Regions from separate parts of the Massilia sp. TWP1-3-3 genome, predicted to be linked through region 2. Evidence: predicted binding sites of a transcription regulator. Region 2 holds the regulator's gene; the other holds the start of a gene.
What was found. Region 2 encodes FNR, which switches genes on or off when oxygen is low (the NO sensors DNR and NnrR bind a similar motif). Its sites were predicted from a motif close to TTGATNNNNATCAA; they were not measured.
Positions count from the first base shown of each region.

Region 1: the regulator FNR is predicted to act here: its motif matches at 1,316-1,329, upstream of ACP7D4_RS07215 (glycine-rich domain-containing protein).

Region 1 is NZ_JAFCWX010000005.1:246,147-250,344, forward strand. Features, by position in the region: gene ACP7D4_RS07210 (CHASE domain-containing protein) at 1-1,221, shown strand, start outside; gene ACP7D4_RS07215 (glycine-rich domain-containing protein) at 1,518-2,096, shown strand; gene ACP7D4_RS07220 (hypothetical protein) at 2,229-2,495, opposite strand; gene ACP7D4_RS07225 (hypothetical protein) at 2,681-2,950, opposite strand; gene ACP7D4_RS07230 (hypothetical protein) at 3,114-3,317, opposite strand; gene ACP7D4_RS07235 (SDR family oxidoreductase) at 3,346-4,198, opposite strand, start outside.
Region 2 is NZ_JAFCWX010000009.1:22,720-26,917, reverse strand. Features, by position in the region: gene ACP7D4_RS10810 (hypothetical protein) at 1-194, opposite strand, end outside; gene ACP7D4_RS10805 (DEAD/DEAH box helicase) at 247-1,500, shown strand; gene fnr (fumarate/nitrate reduction transcriptional regulator Fnr) at 1,525-2,286, shown strand; gene ACP7D4_RS10795 (hypothetical protein) at 2,445-2,666, opposite strand; gene ACP7D4_RS10790 (FixH family protein) at 2,675-3,208, opposite strand; gene ccoG (cytochrome c oxidase accessory protein CcoG) at 3,223-4,198, opposite strand, start outside.

The DNA of each region.
Region 1 (4,198 bases), on a different contig from region 2:
CTGGCGATGCGCTTGCCGATCTACATGCCTAACGCGCCGACCGACACCGTGCACGCGCGGCGCGTGGCCTTCGTGGGCGCCGTTGGCATCGCTTTTTCGGTCGATACGCTGGTCTCGGGCGTCATCGATGAAATGCCGGTCAGGCATGTGCGCATGACGCTGGTGGACAACGACCCTGGCCTCGATAAAAAGCGCGGGCGCGTGTTGCTCGATACGCTGCGCGGCACGAGCACCTCGCATGGATTTTTTTCCGACCGCTTCAGCAATACCTTGCCGATCAACTTTCACGGGCGCCGGTGGGATGCCACGTTCAGCGTTGATGCGCGCGATTTGCACACGGGGTTCGAGGAATTCCTGCCGTGGCTGGCGATGCTGGCCGGCTTTGTCAGCTCGATGCTGCTGTACGCGCTGTTTCATGCACTGACCTCGTCGCGCCGGCGCGCCATCAAGATGGCCAAGGGCATGACGCGCGAACTGCGCGAAAGCCAGACCAAGCTGGAACAGTCGCACCACAACCTGCGCCGGCTGGCGGCCCATGCCGACCAAATCAAGGAAGGCGAGCGCAAACGCATCGCCCGCGAAATTCACGATGACCTGGGACAGAACCTGCTGGCGCTGCGCATCGAGGCCGACATGCTGGCCACGCGCACGCGCGACCGCCACCCGCGCCTGCATGCGCGCGCCCGCTCGACCCTGTCGCAGATTGACACGACCATCAAGAGCGTGCGCCAGATCATCAACGACCTGCGCCCGAATGTGCTCGACCTTGGTCTGTCGGCCGCCGTCGAGTGGCAGATCGCCGAGTTCCGACGCCGCACGGGCATCGCGTGCGAACTGGTTGCCGAACCGAAGGAAATCACGCTGGGCGACCATGCCGCCACCGCGTTTTTCCGCATCTTGCAAGAATCGCTGAGCAATATCGTGCGCCACGCGCACGCCACCAGCGTGCGGGTCGAACTGACCTCGACAGGTCAGGAACTGACCATGACGGTGATCGACAACGGCATCGGGCTGGGCGAGCGCGAGCGCGGCAAGGCAGGCTCGTTCGGCCTGGTGGGCATCGAAGAGCGCATCAGCATCCTGGGCGGGGCATTTTTGATCAGCAGCACCGACGGCGAAGGCACCACAGTGTGCGTCTCGGTGCCGCTTCATGGTGACGGCGCGCCTGATGCAACGCACAGCGGCGCCGACGCCGCCGGGCAGCAAGCGGAACTTGTCTGACACGCTGCAGCCCTGTCCTAAACAGACGCAGCGCGATGGGTCGGGAAACGTGTCAGCGGCTGCTTGAAGGGCTCGGATTTAACCCAAATAATTGTTGACGAAACTCAAGTTAGCAACGGCGCACCGGAGCAACATCTTCATCAAGTAACGAAAATCAATGTAAATAGGAAAGTGATTTTCGACTGGGACAAGAAAGGAGGATCGACGGGAACGCCGCTTCATCGGTAAAACTAGGGATGTCATCAAACCAAAACCACACTCTATAAAGAGGAACGATCATGAAAACGAATAACGTAATGCACGCTATTGCCGCCTTGAATCTGGAGCCAATCAAGAACAAGCTGATGGACGCCGAGCATGGCGAAGGATGGAGCAGGGCCAAGGTCGAGGCCATGGATGTTGAATATCGGCGTTTTCTTCACCTGATGCATGCTTTCCCCAATGAAGCAGCCTCGCCGACGAAAGCCGTCGATACCTTCTGGCACTACCACATTCTCGATACGCAAAAGTACGCAGCCGATTGCGATGATGTTTTCGGCTGCTTCATGCACCACAACCCGTACGGCGATGAAGGGAGCGCAGCCGATGTGGTGTCGCCCGGCGAGCGCATGCAGCAATTGTATGAAGCGACCTTCGGCGAAGCTTATATCCGGCCTGAAGCCTATTGCCTCGACCAGAGCGCCGGCGCAACGGCCGATGGCGCCCCCTCCCGGGGGGCCGCGAAAAATGCGAGCGCACAAGCAGGCGTGTGCATCGCCCGTTGCCACCCCTTTTGCATGATGCACGCCAAGCCGGCGAACGCTAAAACGGCGATCGGCGACACGCCCCGGATGCGGCGGCCAGTACCGGCCGTCGCCGCTCGGACCTTTGCCTGACGCGGGAAGCGCCTGAACAATGACGGCGACTATGGGCGCCTTGCCCATACGCCGCAGGCGCGCCCCGCCAGCCCTGGCGGGGCACGGAGCAACTAAGGCGCAGGCCCTTTGCGGACCTGCGCAGCGCGTTCATCAGGCCGCGATATGCATGGGGGTCACTTCGACCCCCATCAGCGACTTGAGTTCGCGAATGCTAAATTCGCTCACCTCATGCATGCGCAGCAAGATCGTGGCGCCGATCGGCAACGTATGGTGCCGAATCTTGCTGATCACCGGTGGCGCCACTTCCAATGCGCGCGACAGTGCCGCGTCATTTTTCAGGTTTAATTTCTCCATGATGGCATCGAGGACCTTGTTCGGGTCATAGGTCACTTCTTCGGGCATGTGTCGTTTCGTCATCATCAATTCTCTCAAAAATTCACATTCCGTGGCTTATTCGCCTCCGGCTCGTCTTTACCAGCCATAAGCAAGTCAAACAAGTCAATACTCGCAGAACGTACGGGGCTTACCAGTCATTCGGTAATAACCGGATATTTATTGGTATTTGCTCAAGCTGCGACATTTTCACACAAAAACGCGTTGTACTAAAGTAAATTTTCGCGAGTGTGTGCGGCAACTAACGCTGGACGCATGACGGCGAGCATCCATTCCAGCGTGAGCCTGGTCGCCATCTGGGTATAAGTTGTGGGAATTAGATAGAATTGAAACAACAGGCGGTCGTCATCACGCTGCAGGCGCCAGCCGAGCTGGCGACGGATTTCCTCGGGCGGCGGCGGCGGACGGCGCGCCGTCTCGCGCGCGACCATGTAGGCGCGGACTTGCTCCTTGGTGGGCTGTGTGACGCGATGCGGCATAGCGGGCTCTAGCACAAGTGAATGACCGTGGGTCGACATTGCTCACGATACGTGCGCGCGCCGCAGCGCGCTTGACGAAGCTCAAGTGCGCGCCTGCTTACTTTTTGCTTACTTTTTGCTTACTTTTTGCTTACTTTTTGCTTACTTTCTGCTTGGTTCCTGCTCACTTCTTCTGGCTGGCCAGGTACAAGGTCTTGGCGTCCTGATGCGCGCGATCGACCGTGCGCAAGGCTTCCTTGTCATCGTGTTCGATGAAAAAATCCAGATCCTGGGCCTTGACCACGAGCTTGATGGCGGCCGCGTCGCTCAGCTGGTACTTTTCGGTGATCAGCGTGGTTACTTCGTCGAGATATTCTTCGTAGGTCATGGGAGGCTCATCTGGTCTGGGAAGGCCGTCATTCTACCAGCAGCGCCGCGCGCCCCATCGCCGCCACGGCGCTCGCCAGCTCGGGAAACCGCAGGCGCACGCCCAGTTCACCCTTGATGCGCGCATTGCTCATGCGGCGCGACTCGGACATGAACGAGAGCAGCATGGGCGAGACGCGCTCTGCCAGCGGCGCGCGCGCCAGCCGTGGCGGACGCGGCATACCGAATGCATCAGCAACGGTGTCGAAATAATCGGCCATCAGCATGTGGGTGTCATCGACGGCATGATAAATCCGTCCAGGCAAACCCCTGAACAAGGCCAGTGCAACGATGTTGGCCAGGTCATCCGCATGAATATGATTGGTATAGACATCGTCTTGCGCCAGCAGCGCCGGCGTGCCCTGCTCCAGGCGCTTGAGCGGCAAGCGTTCGCGTGCATAGATGCCCGGCACGCGCAACAAGGCCACGCTTGAACCGCTGCGCCGGGCCCAGGCGCGCAGCACCCGTTCGGCATCGACCCGGCGCTGCGCGCGCGCATTGTGCGGCGCCACGGTGCGCGTCTCATCGATCAGCGCCCCGCCGCAGTCGCCGTACACGCCGCTGGTGCTCACGTACACCATGCGCGCATTGGCCTGCAGCACCGCGCACAGGTTGCGCGTGCGGCGGTCGAGCACGCCGTCAGGCTGGGGCGGGGCCAAGTGCAGCACATGGCGCGCCAGGCCCGTCAGGCGGCGCAGGGACGCCGGGTGATCCAGGTCGGCAACAATGGGCACGGCGCCCGCCGCGCGCAGTTCAGCGCAGCGCTCCGGCGCGCTGGTGACGGCAAACACCCGAAAGCGCGCGCGCAGCAGCGGCAGCACGCGCATGCCGACGTCGCCGCAG
Region 2 (4,198 bases):
CGCGCCGAATGCGTATACCCGGCGTCTTTTTGAATGCGGTCGCCATAATTTCCATGTCCCAAAATCAGCAAGTCGTGATGCAGATGGGCCAGACTAATTTCCGGTGATGAGACATCGCTCCCCACATTGCCTTGAGCCGAAGGCTGGCAATGCAGCGTCGCGGCCGCGCTGGCCCACCTTTGTGGGACGGACACGGGCGGACAGGCTAAACTGTCGGCTCCATTCCCAACGCTGCAAGGTTTGCCCATGTCGTTTGCTTCCCTCGGTCTGATCGACCCGCTCATGCGCACGCTCGATGCGCTTGGCTACACGAGCGCCACGCCGGTGCAGGCACAGGCGATCGGCCCGGTCCTGGCCGGGCGCGACGTAATGGCCGCAGCCCAGACCGGGACCGGCAAGACCGCCGGTTTCGCCCTCCCGCTGCTGCAGCGCCTGACCATGGAAGGCGGCCAGGCGGGCAGCAACGCGGTGCGCGTGCTGGTGCTGGTGCCCACGCGCGAATTGGCCGAACAAGTGCACGACAGTTTCAAGGAATATGGCGCCGGCCTGCCGCTGCGCACCCATGTCGCTTACGGCGGCGTGAGCATCAATCCGCAAATGATGAAGCTACGCAAAGGGCTCGACGTACTGGTGGCCACGCCCGGGCGCCTGCTCGACCTGTACCGCCAGAATGCGGTCAAGTTCGACCAGTTGCAAACGCTGGTGCTCGACGAGGCCGACCGCATGCTCGACCTGGGCTTTTCGCGCGAACTGAATGAGATTTTTGCCGCCCTGCCCGCCAAGCGCCAAACCCTGTTGTTTTCGGCGACGTTTTCCGACGAGATCCGCGCGCTGGCAGGCAAGCTCTTGAACAACCCTCTGAGCATTGAAGTTAGCGCGCGCAACAGCACGGTGCAGCGGATTCGGCAGTGGGTGGTGCCGGTCGATAAAAAACGCAAGCCGGAACTGTTCTTGCATTTGTTGCACAAGCTGCGCTGGGGCCAGGTGCTGGTGTTCGTCAAGACGCGCAAGGGTGTCGACCAACTGGTCGACACCTTGGCGGCAAATGGCGTGGCGGCCGACGCGATTCACGGCGACAAGGCGCAGCCGGCGCGCCTGCGGGCGCTGGAGCGTTTCAAGGCGGGCCAGTGCAAGATACTGGTGGCAACCGACGTCGCCGCGCGCGGGCTGGACATCGATGACTTGCCGCAAGTGGTCAATTTCGACTTACCCACCGTGGCCGAAGACTATATCCACCGCACCGGCCGCACCGGCCGCGCGGGCAATGCGGGCCAGGCGGTGTCGCTGGTATGCGCCGATGAGGTGGACTTGCTCGCCGCCATTGAAATGTTCACGCGGCAAACCCTGGAACGCATCGAAGAGCCCGGCTTTTCGCCCGAGCACCGGGTGCCGCTGACCGATACGGCAGGCCAGGTCGTCAAGAAGCCGAAGAAGGCGAAAAAGGCCAAGGTGACGGGCGATGTTTTGCACGTGGATGTCCGCTTTTTAAAAACCCGATAAGCTGCGATGAAGTATGATGACTGAATGAATCAACCGAATCCCCCTGCAGCTGTATTAAATATCAACGTCTTGAAAGCAAGCTGCGCAGGATGCAGCATGCACCAATTATGCCTTCCCATGGGGCTCGACGAGGGCGAACTGAGTCGGCTGGACCAGATCATTGGCAAGCGCAGCCGCATTTTGCGCGACGAGCGCCTGTACCAAATGGATCAGCCTTTTCGCAGTTTGTACGCGATTCGCTTCGGCCATTTCAAGACTTACCAGGTCAATGCGGCCGGAGAACAACAGATTACGGGTTTTCAGATGGCCGGCGAATTGCTGGGAATGGACGCCATCAGCGGCGACCGCCACCATTGCGACGCAGTGGCGCTCGAGGATAGCGAAGTGTGCGAGATTCCGTTCACCCGCCTTGAAGACTTGTTCGGCCAGGTGCCGACGCTGCTGCGTCACTTTCACCGCATCATGAGCCAGGAAATCACGCGTGAACAAAACGTCATGCTATTGCTGGGCAATATGCGCGCCGAGCAGCGTTTTGCGGTGTTTCTGGTCAATTTGTCGTCGCGCTACGCGGCGCGCGGGTATTCGCCGACCAGCTTTCAGCTGCGCATGTCGCGTGAAGATATTGGCAATTATCTGGGCTTGACCATTGAAAGCATCAGTCGATTGCTGTCGCGCTTCAAAAAGCAGGGCTGGTTAAAGGTCGACAAGCGCGAAGTGACGCTGCTCGACCCGGTGATGCTCAAGGCGATGGCCGCCGGTACCGCGCAGTGCAGCCCGATGGCCTGAGTCAGGCTACCCGTAAAAGTCCCCCCACATCGTCGTCGCGCACGCGACGGACCCATGGAACATTGGCTCAGTTGAACCGTTCCATTGCCGCCAATCGTCGCCCCCGCGTTCACGCGCCGGCCGTCGTTGGTCACTTGGGCCCCATGGGACCCGACGACTCAAAACGGCGCCTTTCCATCGTCCGGCACCACGATCAAATACCCCGTCAGCAAGCCGGCCAGCGTGCAAAACGTCCAGAAGAAGAAAAACCCGATGCTGTAGACCGCCATCGGCGCCAGCGACGACAGCGCTTCCGGCTCGACCCACGAGAAGAAAAAGCCTTCAGCGAGCGCCGCGGCCAGGAACGATGGCCACAGCACCGCCATCGCCAGGCGCTTCATGCCCTGCCTCATGGCGCAATGGCCGCATCGGCGTCGATCGTCATCGACTGCTGGGCCGGAAATTGCCATTCGGCGGCCAGGCGCCAGTCGCGCTTGCCCCCTTCCACATTCACCTGCCAGCGTGCCTGCTCCAGTGCCGGCAGCGGCGCCGAAAAACGCCCCTGTGCATCTGGATACACGGCGAGCAAAATGTCTTTTTCAGGCAACGTCGAATGCGCCAGTCCGATCCTGAACGGGGTCGTGACCGGCTGCCCAAAGCTGGTCAATTCGCCCTGCATCGCATGCGCGCCGGCGTTGTAGTGCAGCGCCACCGACAGGCGCTGGGCGCTGGCCACGCGGTCGCGCCGCAAGTCCTGGTTAATCGCCTTGCCCTGCTTGTAATAGTCGTCGACCACCATCGCGTCCTGGCGCGTATAGGCCAGGTAACCGGTGTAGCCGCCGGCCACCAGGACCACGGCCGGCCCGAGCATCAGCAGCCATGGCCAGCGCTGGGCATACCATGGCGGCGCCGTGCGCAGCCTGGGTTGGGAAGCAGTTTGCATGCGGTTCTCCTTCATTATCTCGGTACGATAAATACGGCTTTTTCGGTGACCTTGAGCGAGGGCTGGTCGAGCGCGCTCAATTCGAACATGATCGCATGCGAGCCGCCCGTCAGGGCTGCCCGTTCGGTCTGCACCCGCACCGGCACGGCGCGCGTGCTGGCGCCGTCGAGCAGCACTTCTTCCTGGTCGGCCAGGCGCACCCCGGGCAGGCCGCTGACGACAATGTGGAAGCGATGCGCCGTTTCGCCGGTGTTCATCACCTGCAGGCGGTACACGTTTTCAATCACGCCGTCGCCCACTTCGCGCCCCATCGAGCCGCGGTCGCGGATGACGTCAAGCTTGAGCGGGGTGCGCAGCGCCAGCGCGGTGCCAAAGCCGATGCCGATCAGGGCCAGCAGCGCGCTGTAAATGAGCACGCGTGGGCGCACGATGTGCGCGCCGATCTGGCGCGCCGACCAGCCCTTTTCCATGGCCTGGTCGGTCGAATAGCGAATCAGCCCGCGCGGCAGGTCGATCTTGTCCATCACGCCGTTGCAAGCGTCCACGCAGGCCGCGCAGCCGATGCATTCATACTGCAGGCCATTGCGAATGTCGATTCCGGTCGGGCACACCTGCACGCACAGGGTGCAGTCGATGCAGTCGCCCTTGGTGCGTTCGGCCGTTTGCGCGCCGCGCGGCTCGCCCCGTTCCCGGTCGTAGGTAACGATCAGCGTGTCTTTGTCGAACATGGCGCTCTGGAAGCGCGCATAGGGGCACATGTATTTGCACACCTGCTCGCGCAGCCAGCCCGCGTTGCCGTAGGTGGCGAGCGCGTAAAAGCCGATCCAGAACCATTCCCACGGCCCCAGGCTGAGCGCGCCAATGCCCGCCATCATCGAGCGCATGGGCGCAAAGTAACCGACGAACGAGATCCCGGTCCACAGCGCCACCAGCCACCAGGCGCTGTGTTTGGCGCTCTTGCGCCAGATCTTGTCCAGCGTCCAGGGTTGG